Regions from separate parts of the Allohahella marinimesophila genome, predicted to be linked through region 1. Evidence: predicted binding sites of a transcription regulator. Region 1 holds the regulator's gene; the other holds the start of a gene.
What was found. The regulator PhoB, encoded in region 1, activates phosphate uptake and scavenging genes when phosphate is short. The targets are predictions, from matches to a motif close to TGTCATANNNNTGTCANA.
Positions count from the first base shown of each region.

Region 2: the regulator PhoB is predicted to act here: its motif matches at 4,751-4,768, upstream of phnC (phosphonate ABC transporter ATP-binding protein).

Region 1 is NZ_BAABBO010000014.1:96,511-103,946, reverse strand. It holds gene ABD735_RS15515 (VanZ family protein) at 1-336, opposite strand, end outside; gene cysZ (sulfate transporter CysZ) at 407-1,216, shown strand; gene phoR (phosphate regulon sensor histidine kinase PhoR) at 1,182-2,495, opposite strand; gene phoB (phosphate regulon transcriptional regulator PhoB) at 2,524-3,216, opposite strand; gene ubiA (4-hydroxybenzoate octaprenyltransferase) at 3,328-4,182, opposite strand; gene ABD735_RS15490 (chorismate--pyruvate lyase family protein) at 4,189-4,746, opposite strand; gene ABD735_RS15485 (hypoxanthine-guanine phosphoribosyltransferase) at 4,768-5,328, opposite strand; gene ABD735_RS15480 (rubredoxin) at 5,509-5,673, shown strand; gene ABD735_RS15475 (FAD-dependent oxidoreductase) at 5,670-6,953, shown strand; gene ABD735_RS15470 (OmpA family protein) at 6,904-7,436, opposite strand, start outside.
Region 2 is NZ_BAABBO010000011.1:300,771-308,206, forward strand. It holds gene ABD735_RS13570 (carbon-phosphorus lyase complex subunit) at 1-65, opposite strand, end outside; gene phnH (phosphonate C-P lyase system protein PhnH) at 50-673, opposite strand; gene phnG (phosphonate C-P lyase system protein PhnG) at 670-1,143, opposite strand; gene phnF (phosphonate metabolism transcriptional regulator PhnF) at 1,133-1,894, opposite strand; gene phnE (phosphonate ABC transporter, permease protein PhnE) at 1,941-2,738, opposite strand; gene phnD (phosphonate ABC transporter substrate-binding protein) at 2,752-3,765, opposite strand; gene phnC (phosphonate ABC transporter ATP-binding protein) at 3,816-4,643, opposite strand; gene ABD735_RS13605 (aminoacetone oxidase family FAD-binding enzyme) at 4,798-6,060, opposite strand; gene ABD735_RS13610 (FAD-dependent oxidoreductase) at 6,080-7,436, opposite strand, start outside.

The DNA.
Region 1 (7,436 bases):
GGCCAAAGGAAGGCCGGCGAGGATGCCAGCGGCATCGGCCAGGAGATCGCCGGCACTGGCCATCCGCCAGCTGGTCATCCCCTGCATCAGCTCCATCAGGCCGCCATATGCTAGCAGCGCCAGCGCCAGATAAGCTACGGGAACACTTTGATGGGTCAGTCTGCCGGCAAGGGCAATCAGTAAAAAAAGTAGAAAATGCATGAGCTTGTCGGCGTGCGCGAATCCCTGTTCGCCACTTTGTGGCAGCAGGGCCAGTGTCAGAATGACTGTCAGCGCAATATAGAATCCGTAGCGACTGGGAGGCTTCTGGCCCAGGGCAGTCAGTCTGTCTATCATGTGCAACGAAATTCTCCTCAGTTGTCGCCACAAGGCGGTTACTTTCTGTGCTTACCAAGGGGCGATCAGTTTGAATTCTTCATTTTCCCGCGGCGCCGGTTACATCAGTAGCGGCTTCAAAATCATTCGGCGGCCAGGCCTCAGGCTTTATGTGTGGCTGCCAATCTTTCTCAACCTCATCGTGTTTTCCGTGCTCACCTATGCTGCTGTGACCTATACGGATCTTTGCTTTGCCTGGCTAATGGGGTTTATGCCTGAATGGCTGCTTTTCCTGGAGTGGCTATTGTGGCTGGTGTTCGGCGTTCTATTGTTGCTGGTGTATTCCCAGACCTTCGTATTGTTGGCCACCCTCGTTGGCGCCCCTTTCTACGCCATTCTGGCCGAACGGGTTGAACAGCAGGAGCGGGCCGCTCGAGGTGGTCCAGTTGAAAAGAGCATTACGCAGCCGAATACTGTAGCGCAGTTGGTAAAGGTGTTGCCTCTGGCGCTGGCGAGGGAGACGCGAAAGCTGATGTATTACCTGCCCAGGGCGCTACTCCTGCTGATCGTATCTTTCATACCCGGCATCAATACGGTGGCCCCTCTGTTATGGCTTGCTTTCTCAATGTGGATGCTGGCGGTGGAGATGGTCGATTATGCCGTTGATCAGAATGGTCTTCCCTTCATACGTGTGTTGACGGTGCTGAAGCGAGCCCGGATGACGAGTTATGGCTTTGGAGGCACTGCCTTGGCAGCGACCTATGTGCCGATACTGAATCTCTTCATACTGCCGGCAGCAGTTGCCGGTGGCGTGCTGTTCTGGCTGGATAGTCAGGGTGTGACCGATACCACTCCGGCGACGCCAGCTAGTGCACCTCCAGAGCGACTTCGGGCTCCCTGATACGCTCGATGGGGAACAGACAGGCAAAACAGCTGCCTTCACCAGGGCGGCTGCTGATATCCAGCCTGGCATCGTGGTTGAGCAGTACGTGCTTGACTATGGCCAGGCCCAGACCCGTGCCACCGGTGCCCGTGTGCCGTGATGGATCGGCACGGTAGAAGCGTTCGGTCAGCCGCGGAATATGGATGCTGTCGATGCCTATGCCGGTGTCTGTAACGCTCAGCACCGCATGGCGTTTGGTCAAATGCCACCGGATATCGATACATTTACCCTCGGGCGTGTATTTGACGGCGTTGAGTACCAGGTTCGAGAATGCGCTGTGAAGCTGGGTTTCGTTACCGTACAACCTGGCATCGCTCTCCACCGCCAGGCTTATCTTCAGCACCTTGTCTCCGGCTACCACCTTCGCCGAATCGAGAATACGCAGGAGCAGGTCATGCATGTTCACTGGCAGTTGACGAATTTCGCCGCCTTCATTCTCGATTTTCGACAGCAGCAGCAGGTCGGTCACCAGTGCCTCCATACGTCGTGCCTGGGTCTGCATCTGTGAGAGCGCACGTTGCCGGCGAGGGGCAAGATCGGCCCCGGTATCGATGAGCGTTTCGAGATATCCGCTGATAACGGTGAGGGGTGTCCTGAGTTCATGCGACACATTCGAGATGAACACCTGGCGTACACTTTCAAGTTGCTTGAGCTGGGTCACATCCTGAATCACGATCAGCCGGTCGTCTTCACCGAAGAGGGTGATGTGCACCTTCAGCTGCATCTGTGGTTTTTTGGGTGCGCTGAGCAACAAGGGATCGTCGTAGGCTTTTGAAAAGAAATACTGCTTGAAGCTGGGGTCCCTGACCAGATAGTGAATGGTCTGGCCGGTATCGTTTGGCTTGCGAAGGCCAAGCATGTCTGCCGCAGCGCTGTTCCACCAGTCCATGACACCGTCGCTGTTGGTCAGAATGACCCCGTCTTTCAGGGCATTGGTGGACTGCTGGATACGATTGAGCAGGGCCTGTAATCGGGCCTGCGCTTTGGAGTGTTCGGCCTGAAGGCGAAGGATCGAGTCGAAAATCCGACCCCAGAGGCCGTGACTTTCAGGAGGCTCGGATTCACCTGGCTGCTGAAGCCAGCTAGCCAGGCGATACACCTGGCGCAAGCTCCAGAGCAAGTAGAGCACTATTGCAGCGAAGGTCAGTGCCAAAGGCTGCCCGATGAGCAGGCCCAGTGGCAGGATGACCAGGAAAAAAATGACCAGAGGCTGAACGATCAGCTCAGAAATTTTCAATCGTTACTACCCATAGCCATCGCTGTCCTCATGCCGCCTTTGTCGAGAAGCGATAGCCTGTGCCGCGAACCGTCTGTATCAGTGAATAGTGGTTGGGTTCAAGGGCCTTGCGAAGTCGTCTGATATGCACATCGACCGTGCGTTCCTCGACATACACATTGCCACCCCAGACCTGGTCCAGCAGCTGGCCACGGGTATACACGCGCTCCTGGTGCGTCATGAAGAACTGCAGGAGCTTGTATTCGGTTGGCCCCATCGCAACAGCCTGATCATTGATCGTCACCCGGTGACAGACCGGATCGAGCTTGAGATCATTGATCTCGATCGGAGTTTCCATGCCAGCCACAACGGTGCGGCGCAGTACCGCCTTCAGACGTGCTACCAGCTCACGAGGAGAAAAAGGCTTGGTGATGTAATCATCCGCACCAACTTCCAGCCCCTGAACCTTGTTATCCTCTTCGGTCTTGGCGGTGAGTATGATCAGGGGAATGTCCGCCGTTCCCCCGTCCCGTTTCAACCGGCGCGCAAATTCGATACCGCTCGTTCCAGGCAACATCCAGTCGAGCAGGATGATGTCCGGCCGATGGTCCACGATAATACTATGGGCCTCAGCAGCATCGCCGGCTTCCCAGTAACCGTAATCGGCCATTTCAAGTGCAACAGCAATCATCTCTCGAATTGCAGGTTCGTCGTCGACAATCAGAACATTCTTGTTTGGCATTCCTCGCTCCAGTCAGGCAAAGCAGCTGGGGACCATTACAGCGAGGAAGTATGACACTTTAATGACAGATGCGCCCGTCAGGTGCTGAAACATGGAAAATCATTGCCGTGATCAGCTGAGTGCCACTAGTGTTCCAGCAAAAATAGCGAGACCGACAAAATTATTGTTTTTGAAGGCCTTGAGACACATGTCCCGTTCCCGATAACGTATTAGATGCTGCTGATACACGAACAGGGTGGCCGCGATCACTACCGCGAGGAAATAGGCGGCGCCGAGCGCATTGGTGACACCAATGATGATCCAGACAAGCACGCAGAACGATTGCAGGGCGGCGATGATCATCTTGTCTGCTTCAGCAAACAACACCGCCGTCGACTTCACGCCAATGCGAAGATCATCGTTCCGATCCACCATGGCATATTCTGTATCGTAGGCGACCGTCCAGATGATGTTGCCCAACATGAGCCAGATAGCAGTTTCACCGACAGGGACGCCTTCTGCAGTGAAAGCCATGGGTATGCCAAACGAGAAAGCGATGCCAAGCACCACCTGGGGAAAATGGGTGTAACGCTTCATGAAGGGATACAGCATGGCGACTCCGAGCGCGCCAAAAGCCAGCTTGATGGTGGCTGGGTTGGTCAGGAGCACGAGCAGAAACGCCAGCGCAATGAGCGCGAGGAAGCAGGCCCAGGCGTGATAGCTCGTCAACCGACCTGTGGCCAGAGGGCGTTCTGTCGTGCGCGCCACGTGGCCATCAATGTTGCGATCCGCAAAATCGTTGATGACACAGCCTGCAGATCGCATCAGCGCGACGCCTGCCGTGAAAATCAGGATGTTGGCCAGGGTTGGCTGCCCGTCGCCAGCGAGCCAAAGGGCTGTCAGAGTGGGCCAGAGCAACAGCAGGATCCCCACTGGCTTGTCCAGGCGCATAAGCTGAACAAAGGCCAGGGCCTTGTCACGATTCACAGACGGCTACTCCTCTGTTGTGCAAAAGTTGAAATCCCCGGCGAAGAACTCGGCTACTAAAATAGGTTTCTGGTTCGGGAAAAACAAGGACCTGCGAGCGTGTAGCCTCTCCGATCCTGGCATCGACGTACGGACCTGGGCTACTTCGATGTCGCCTCGTGCCACGCCGCAGCCGCTGAACAACACATCGGCCAACGGTCTTTCATTCAGCGTGAGCAAACGACGATTGCTACCGGCCAGGCTGCTCCAGGGAATGACGGTTCGAGCATAGACGGCTGCGTGACCATCGCAGCAGAGGATGACCTCCCTGACGATGGCCGTATGCACCCGCACATTGCAGGCGCTGGCAAAGATACGGCGCTCATGGTTATAGATACTTCGGGTTTCGGAGGCGAGCCTGATCACCCTGAACGTTTCGGCGCGACGCTTGAGTCTTGCCGTCAGTGAGCCCCGGTCCAGCAACCATCGTAATTCATCGGGGTAGCGATTCCGGTTCGTGATTTGCTGGCCCTGTCGCCAGCGAACGCCAGCGAGGGCCAGCGGAAGAGATGTCGTCAGTTGCAAGTTTCGGCCCCGGAAACAGCGTTAGAGATCGTCCGGATGCACCGCATGGATGCCGCCCGTATTTCGCCAGTAGCCACGATAATCCATACCCGAGCCGAATACATAGCGGTCTGGCACCTGCAGGCCAGTAAAATCACAGCGCTGCCCTGGAAAGGCCTTGCGGTCGTGAGTCTTGTCGACCAGAACAGCGGTATAGACGGCCTGAGCTCCAAGCTCCTGAAGATGTCTCTCCACTTCAGCGAGGGTATGTCCTTCATCGAGAATGTCATCGATAACAACTACGGTGCGATCTTTCACATCCTGCTGCGGCGGCACTTTCCACTGCAGGGTGTCGCCCGAGGTGGTATTGCGATAGCGGGTGGCATGGAGATAGCTGATTTCGAGTGGAAAATCGAGATGTGCGGCCAGTCGGCCAACGAAGACGACAGCGCCGGTCATGACGGTCATCAGCAGCGGGTTACTGTTCGCCAACTCTGCGGTCATCTCGGCAGCAACCCGGACGATAGCCTGTTCGGTTTCGTCGAAAGTAAAAAGACACTCCGCCCTCTGACGTATTGCCATGAAGTGTTCAAGATCTGTCATGATGTGGGCCTGTCGATTGATGTCGAAAACGACGGATTTAAAATGTAGGATTGTCCTACGATTTCGTCCGGGTCTTCTCTGCCTGTCCTGGCTCGGGGCAGTGTAACCAGAGTCACCGGTTAAATACATGATGAAAGCCAACCCTGAATTGAAGAGGGAATGGCAAGTACGGGAGAAACCATGCGTAAGTGGCAGTGTGTCGTATGTGGATTGGTCTACGACGAGGCTGAAGGCTGGCCAGATGACGGAATAGCGCCGGGCACAACCTGGGAAAATGTGCCGGAGGACTGGATTTGTCCTGACTGCGGCGTTGGAAAGGAAGATTTCGAGATGGTGGAAATGTGAACGACCTGCAACGCCAGCAAAGCCCGAGTGACAAGCCGTTGGTGGTGATCGGTAGCGGCCTTGCCGGCTATACCTTTATCCGCGAATTCAGAAAGCTGGATGCCGACAGAAAGATTCTTCTTCTGACCGCAGATGATGGCCATTCCTATTCGAAACCTCTGCTCTCAACTGGCTTTGCGAAGGGTAAGAATGCGGAACATCTATCCATGGCCGATGCCGGCAAGATGGCTAGCCAGCTCGACATAGACATCCGTACGCATACCCGGGTCACTGCCATCGATCCGGAAGCTCGGCGTCTGGACGCAGGTTTCGAAGGCAGCAGCTCATCGGCTGGTGAGACCATTGAATTCACCGAGTTGGTCTTGGCGCTCGGTGCTGAAGTCGTACGTCCGCCTCTGTCAGGATCGGCGGCCGATGAGGTCCTGAGTGTCAACAGTCTCATGGATTATCGCCGTTTTCGCGAGCGGCTCGTGACTGTGGCGCAACAGCGATGTGCGGAGGGAGCTGTCGATCGGCCCATAAGAATCGTCATCATGGGGTCGGGCCTGATTGGTTGTGAATTCGCAAATGATCTGCTGGCTTCAGTAGACACGAAGTTTACCGTCGATGTGATTTCCCCGGATAGCCGGCCTCTGCAGCGCGCCTTGCCAGAGCAGGTGTCATTGGCGCTTGGGCAAGGCCTGGAAGAGGCTGGGGCACGCTTTCACTGGCAAAGTACAGTCGGTTCGGTGGACCATGTCAGCGAGGCTTCTGCCGGTGGAGGGTCAGCATACTTGGTCTCTGTCGACGGCGGCGAACTGCGCACGCTGCAAGCCGATGTGGTGCTGAGCGCTACCGGGCTTCGGCCACACTCCGCATTGGCCGCGGCAGCCGGGCTGGAGGTCAGTCGAGGTATTGTGGTGGATCGGCAACTGCGAACGTCAAAGGCCGATATTTTTGCGTTGGGCGATTGTGCCGAGGTTGACGGCCACCTGTTGCTGTACGTGCAACCGTTGATGCAGTGCGCGCGTCTGTTGGCCGCCAACCTGGCCGGGGGGCATAACGCCGACCTCAGTTACCAGGCCATGCCGGTTATCGTCAAGACGCCGGCCTGTCCACTGGTGCTGGCGCCGCCCCCTGAAGGGCTGGCTGGTGAGTGGACGGTGGCCGAGGCCGACAGGCTTGATGTGAGGGCACTGTTTCACGACACCGAGGGGAGTCTGCGAGGTTTCGCCCTCAGTGGGCGTCATGTCATTGAGAAGCAGACACTGCTGCGGGACCTGCCCCCGCTCCTTGCCTGACGAGCACTTCGATTCGGCGATTGAAGCGCCTCGCATCTGCGGTGTCATTAGCCGCGAGGGGGGCATCCTCGCCGAGGCCTTCTACCTGAATCCGGGCTTTGGCTATACCGGCCTCGCGGCCAACGAAGTCAGCGACGGCCTGAGCCCGTTCGAGCGACAGTCGCCTGTTGTGGTTGGCTCCACCGCTGCTATCAGTATGGCCTGAGAACACCAGCTCACTGGTAGGGAACTGTTCGATGGCATCGATGAGCTTGTTGAGAAGATTCAGGTTGCTACTGTCGAGAATGGCGGAGTCGTCGTCGAAATTGAAGCCATGTGCTCGAATCAGCAGGCTCCCATTCTGAAGCAGAACGACATCAGCTTCGGTGGGTGAGAACAACGATTCGAGCGCCGCCAGTCGATCAAGGGTGATGCCCCTTGGGGCAAGCATATCGAAGCGCTCAGGCGCGGCAGGTGCCCGGGTGGCAGGTGTGGGGGATGAAT
Region 2 (7,436 bases), on a different contig from region 1:
TTATCAGCCAGCCAGCAGTGGGCGGCATCAATGGCCTGTTCGCCACCTTTTACTGCGACGTACATGTTGCCTCCTTCGAAACAGATTCGGTGATAAGGGACAGGCGGGTAGTTCGAGGCAGCGCCATCAGTTGATGCCCAGCTGTCAGAATGAGATCCACCCCACAAGGGAAGGCCGCGCGATTGCTCTGCCACTGCGCAACCCATTCGGCGCCAATGCCATCCACAGCGATGCTTCGCTCGGTATCGATACCCGGTCCTTCGAGTCGCAAGGGCTCCCCATGGGCCAGGGAGTCCAGCTGAACAATCAGGGTGCACGACCGATCTGGATACTCGTCAGACCCCTGGTCGAAGGTGCTCAGCGGCGTCGAAAGTGCTGGACCGACAATCGCAAAATCCGCTTCTGCAGCCTGTTCGGTATAAGGGCAGCCAGTATGAAAACGCAGCGCTTCGATGCTTGCATCCGTTCGCAGAGTCGGCTCGATCCAGACTTTGGTATCGAGATCTGCCAGCGCAAGACAGGCTTGCCAGGCAGCACTGTTCAGACCCGTTGGCGCCTCCAGATTCTCCAGGTCGAACGTGCGTCCTGGTTCAGCCATTGCACCGAGAATATGACGGAAAATCTGCTGCGACTGTGTACAGGCATCCTGCAGGCCACTGACCATCGTGCTCATTCTGATTCCCCTCTGACCATGGTCATGAAGTTGACTTTCGTGGCGGCGGCACGCCGTGACTCATCGTCGCGCTGAGCCAGCCAGGCTTGTTCGAGTGGTGCGATGAGTGCGGCTTCATGAGTAGCCGGATCAAGCTGTAACAGAAGGTCGAATATGGCAGCCAGTTCGGCATGACGGCGCTTTCGCCCGGACACATAGCCGAAGCCACGGACGCCCGACTCGTCTTCGACTGCGCAACGTGTCATGGTCATCTCGCCGACGTTGAAGGCGTCTCCAGTGCCCCCCATGCGGCCACGGACCAGCGCGAGCCCGCATTCCGGTTGACGGATAAACCTGAATTCAGGCAACTGTGGGAGTGTGCTGTAGTAGCGCTCCAAGGATGGTGTATCGGCTCGTGCGAGCACGCTGATCACGCGCTGTCTCTGGCGCGTCTCAGGGCTGCTCTCGCGCAAGGCGGAATCATTGCTCATGACAGGATTCTCTGATTGATGAAGTGTCTACCGCCGCTGGGGCGGAGTGCTCAGCCGTCGGCTGAACGCGATATTCAAAAGCGTCGCAGCGGCTGCGTGCGACGCTGTACTCAAGCACCGCACCGGTGCTGACACAGACGTTGTTGGAGCGGACTTTGAGTAAGGGCATGTTGCGAGGAAACTGCAGCAGTATCGACTCGCGCCTGGTCGGCATGACGGCCGAGATAAGGCCCTGACGCCGACTGAGGCGCCGCCCGAGATGTGTGCCGATACAGCCATGTAGCGATCCACCCTGATATAGCCGAGCGATATCGGGTAGTTCGGTGGCATTCAGGTAATGGCTGATCAGTGTGACCGGGCGACCGTCCACGCTGCGAAGCGTCTCGATCAACTGCACGGGACTACCGGGCGCGATCCACATGGCCTGGGCCAGCGCCTCATCGGCCGTCATCAATTTTCGATCGACAATACTGGCTTCTGCGTGATGGCCGGAGGCTTCGACTGACTCGGTAAATCGTGCTCTTGCCGCGATATCGTATTCCACCGCATGTTCGATAATCTGCGTGCCTCGCCCGTGCTGGCGCAGCAGCATGCCGGCGTCAATCAACTCATCCACGGCTCGGCGGAGGGTATGTCGGTTGATCGAGAAGCGTTGTGCCAGAACAGCTTCCGAGGGCAGATAATCTCCGCTACGAAAGTTCTGTCTGATCTCCTGCTCGAGTGCACGGGCAACTTCCTGATACACAGCCATCAGTAGCTCCCTGCTTGTCTAGACAAGGCTGAGCAAAAAAACAGGCTCATATGAACCTCTTGCGTATGGCCTGTGAAGCGACATCGAGGGCCGACACCACCAGGATAATGATGATCATGATCGCGCAGGTTTGGGCGAACTGAAAACTGCGAATGTTCTCCCAGAGAAGCACGCCAATGCCGCCGGCACCGACCATCCCGACCACCGTGGCCGACCTGACATTCGATTCGAAACGATAGAGCGCGTAGGAGATCCAGAGCGGCATGATCTGCGGAATGACACCAAAGATGACTTCCTGCAGCGCATTCGCGCCAGTGGCCCTGACGCCTTCTACCGGGCCAGGTTCAATCGCCTCGACAGCCTCGGCGAACAGCTTCGCAAGTACGCCGGTCGTGTGAACGAACAGCGCTAACACGCCTGCGAAAGGTCCAAGTCCGACTGCCACCACAAAAAGCATGGCAAAGACGATTTCATTGATGGCCCTGAATGAATCCATGACTCGACGCAGTGGCTGATGAATCCACCACGGGGTTATGTTTTCAGCACACAGAATACCGAAGGGTATGGCGAGAATTACTGCGAGCAGTGTGCCCCAGAGGGCGATTTGCACAGTGGCCACCATTTCTTCCAGATACATCCGCCAATAAGTGAAATCTGGCGGAAAGAAATCAGCCGCAAAGGTGGCCATGTTGCCGCTGTCCGTGATGAGGTCCATCGGCCGCATTTCGGCGCCATTCCAGGACCAGACCAGGACCGCCAGCAGCAGACCCCAGCCCAGCAGGCGGAGCCAGCTGGTTTTCACTGGATCTTTAACGATCGGTGTGGGGGCTGTTACTGGCTGCATGCTGTTTCCCCGACTACTGAATAGCAGCTTGCTGTTTTTCAATCACTGCCTGACGCTGACTCAGCTCATTGAGCTGCTTGTCGATCTCAGCAATCTTTCCGGCTTTCTCGTCTTCAGCCAGGTTGGCATTCTGTTCGAGTTCCTGCTTGGTCTTGAACAGTTCAAGCTGACGGATTGGGAGCAGCTGATAATTGCTTGATTCGATGAAGGGTGCCCACTGAAGAGCAGCCAGAACTTCTTTCTCGGCAGCATCTTCAGTGCCGTAGGTGAGAAAGAAGTCCTTGATCTTCGCCTTCACGTCTTCGGGCAATTCCTTGTTCCAGACAATTGGGTCAGCCGGAATGAGTGGAGACTTCCAGAGAACTTTCAGCTTGGCGTATTGCTCAGGATTGGTGATTTCGAGTCTGCGCATGCTCTCAGTATTGTTGGTCGCTACGTCGAGCTGACCATTGGCAACAGATAGCAGGTTGACTTCGTGGCTGGCATTGACCGTCCGCTTGAACGCTTTCTTGGCATCTACGCCATTCAGGGCAAACACGTAATAGCCTGGGACCAGATAGCCTGATGTAGAGTTTGGATCGCCATTACCGAAATTCAGGTCTTTAGCGTTATCGAGCACGTCCTGCATCGTGTTCAGCTTCTCGTTGTCCTTGCGGGCAATAAGGAGTGACCAGTAGCCAGGATTGCCTTCACTATCCACTGTCTGAGCAAAGATCTCGCCATTGGCACGATCAACGGCTTCCATGGCTGACTTGTTGCCGTACCAGGCCACATCGACCTTGCCGAAGCGCATGCCCTGGATGATGCCGGCATAGTCAGAAGCAAAGAAAGCGTTGACCTCTATGCCCAGCTCTTCCTGCATATCGTCGAGGAAGGGCGTCCAGGTGGACTTGAGGTTCTGTGATGACTCTGTCGAGATGATGCCGAAGTTGATTTCCTCTACCTTTTTGTCTGCAGCCAGTGCAATGCCGCTGGTGGCCACTGCGATGCCGCTGGCGAGTGAAAGTGTGCGAAGCCAATGTTTCATGTCAGTTCTCCTGAACCTGGGTTGAGTCGATTTCTTATGGTGCGAAGTGATCAGGCGATCGCCAGACCACCAGCAATTTTGAGCGGAGCTCTAGCCGGTAGTGCCGGTTCGTCGTTGAAAGTGGTCGTGCCGTAAATGGCGTTAAGGCGTGCGGGGGTCAGCATGGCTGAGGGGCCATCGAACACGATATGGCCGTCCTTCAGTGCTATCGCCCTGGGGCAGAACTTGCAGGCGTAGTCGACTTGATGCAGCGTCACGACAACCGTCTTGCCATCACGCTCGTTGATGTCTGCCAATATCTCCATCACCTTGCGCGAAGATTCCGGGTCGAGCGATGCAATGGGCTCGTCAGCCAGTATCAGTTCAGCTTGCTGGGTGAGGGCGCGGGCGATGGCGACGCGCTGCTGCTGCCCACCGGATAGTCGAGAGGCTCGTTGATTGACGAAGGCATCCATACCGACGCGACGCAATGACTCCAGCGCCAGCGCCTGCTCTTCCTTGGTAAAGAAGCTGAGGCAACCCCGCCAGGTAGAAATCCGTCCCAGCGCTCCGATAAGCACGTTGCTCATGACACTCATGCGATTGACGAGGTTGTATTGCTGAAAGATGTAGCCAATCTTCGAGCGCGTCTGACGCACGTCGGAGTCAAGTTTTCCCTTCACCTGCACCGGGCTGCCGAGTACGTCTATGCGACCCTGTTCGCGGTCACCCTGCGAGAGTCCGGAAAGATGTCGAAGCAGGGTAGATTTGCCGGAACCGGATGGGCCGATAAGGGCCACCATTTCGCCAGGTGCAATAGACAGACTGATATCGTGTAGTGCCTTTCCACCCTTGCCGAAGGTTTTGGATAGATTGGTGACGCGAATAACTGATTCCATAGAGCCTCTCGATGCCAGGCGTCAGATAACGCGACCGGCGTATTGATTCGAAGGGCCCCAGTATCGGGACGGGATGTGACACTGCCATGTCGTCTAGATGACTCATTTATGACAGTGAGATGAAAAGGCTGGAAGTGGGGCGGACAACTCGCGGCTAGAGGCTGGCGGCCAGGCCTCTGCCAGCGAGATAGCCACCGGTCCAGGCGGCCTGAAAATTGAAACCACCGGTCAGGGCATCGATGTCGATGACTTCGCCAGCCAGGTAGAGCCCCGGGAATCGCCGGGCGGCGAAGCTGCGGAAGTCGACTTCGGAACGTGCAACACCGCCAGCGGTCACGAATTCGTCCTTATTGGTGCTCTTGCCGTTGATCTTCAGAAGACTGTTGGTGAGCATATCAGCGAGCCGCTTCGCCTCCTCGCGCCCGAGATCCGCCCAACGTTGATCAGGGGCGACGCCGGCGTGCTCCGCAAGACTGGCAAAGAGTCGCGAGGGCAGCGAGAATGGATTGTTGCCAATTATTTTCTTTTTTGCCAGGGCAGGTCTGGCGAGATTGATCTGATCGATGGCTTCGGGGGTTGAGCATTGGCCAAGCCAGTTGATTCGTAGACCGAATTGATACTGGCAACCAGCCAGTTCTTTGGCGCCCCATGCCGACAATCGCAGGATGGCGGGCCCACTGACCCCACGATGTGTGACGAGGAGTGGGCCATTCGCCTCGATCCCCGACCGTTTATCGGCTGATTCAATCTGCACGTGAGCATTCTGCACGCTCACGCCAGCAAGATCCCGCAAACGGGTATCACGGGTATCGAAGGCAAACAGTGATGGCACCGCCGGCACGATGTCGAGACCCAGCGCCGTCAATGATCGCCAGATGTGGGGACTGCTTCCGGAGCAGACGATGACGGCATCGCCCTCAAAGCGCTCGTGCCCAGCAGTAGAGACACACCAGCTCGATGCCGCATTTTCTGACGTTAATGGTAGCGCCTCGATGCTGCCGACCCTCTGGTTCATCAGCTGCCTGATGCCCAGACGATCAGCAGCTGAGATCAGTGCGTCGATTATTGTCTGGGAAGAATCGGTAACAGGGAACATCCTGCCGTCCGCTTCGGTCTTCAGTGCGACGCCTTCTGCCTCGAACCAGGCGACGGTATCCATGGCGCCGAAGTGGTAGAAGGGGCCGAGCAGTTCTTTTTCGCCACGTGGATAAAAAGCGACGAGATCGCTCGCATCGGGGCAGTCGTGGGTGACATTGCAACGGCCGCCACCAGATATCTTTACCTTGCCCAAGGGTGATGAGCTGCCTTCGAGTATAGTGATGCGCGCTTCGCGTCCTGCCTCTTGAAAGGCAGTCGCCGCAGCAATCGCGGCGAAGTATCCGGCTGCCCCGCCACCAACGATCAGAATTTCCTTCATACTACTTATGCACCGAACATCAGTCTGTCGAATCATTCAGATAACTGTGCACATGCTGAACGCACACAGAACCCTCGCCCACCCCGGAAGCCACCCGTTTAACCGATCCCGAACGCACATCGCCCACTGCAAAGATCCCTTCGATTGAACTTGTGAATGGCGACGACGGCTGCGAACCGTTGACCGCAGCACCAGTCAGCACGAAGCCCTCCTTGTCCAACTGCAGGCAACCGCCGAGCCAGTCCGTATTCGGCACGGCGCCTATCATCACGAATACATTGCGGATCTCATGCGTTTCAGGTGATGCCTGCCCGCGTTTCTGCCAGCTGACCTGTTTCAGAAATCGGTCCCCATCCAGCGCCGTCAATTCGGTCGCAGTATGAACGCTAATGGCTGATGAGTCTTCTATGCGCTGGATCAGATAGTCCGACATGGTCTCGGCCAGCGTGTCGTTCCGAACCAGCATATACACATGCCTGGCGTGTCGTGACAGAAAGACGGCAGCCTGGCCGGATGAGTTTCCTCCGCCGACCACGACCACGTCTTCACCGGTGCAGAGCTGGGCTTCCATCGCTGTGGCAGCATAGTGGATGCCCTGGCCTTCATACTGGCTATAGTTCGGCAGGTCGAGGGTCCGGTAGGTCGCACCCGAAGCAATTACGATGGCTCGGGCCGTCACCGAACATTCGTCTGCGATATGGATGGCAAAGGGACGTGTCGAGCAGTCTAGGCGGCTGGCGGCACGCGAGACAGCAAACCGTGCACCGAATTTCTGCGCCTGAATCCAGGCCCGGCCCGCCAGCGCCTGGCCCGAAATCCCGACCGGGAACCCAAGATAGTTTTCAATTTTGGAGCTGGTGCCCGCCTGACCGCCGGGTGCTTCGACCTCGATAACCAGCGTATTGAGACTTTCGGACGCAGCATACACGGTGGCTGAAAGGCCCGAGGGGCCGGCGCCGACCACTACGAGATCATACACCTCGTCTTTTTCCAGGTGTTCAGTGAGGCCCAGCTGATCGGCAAGTTCCGGATTGCTCGGCTGGTAAAGTACTGCCTGACGGGGGCTGACGACGACCGGTAGCCGTGACATGTCGATGCAATGACTGCTGGCAAACCGTTCAGCCTCGGGCGACCCGTCGGCAGGCAGCAAGTGGTTCGGATAGCCGTTGCGCTCAAGAAAGCGTCGAATCCGCAGGGCTTCGCCCTCGTTGTCTTCAGCGAAAACAGTTACGCCTGCCTGTTCATGATTGATAACACCGGTACGGCGAAGAATCAGCGCGCGCATGATCTTGTCGCTGATAGCCTGCTCAGTGCTCATCATCCTGTAGAACTGACTGCGCGAAATGCGCAAGAGCTCACTCGGCTCAGCTGCGCGG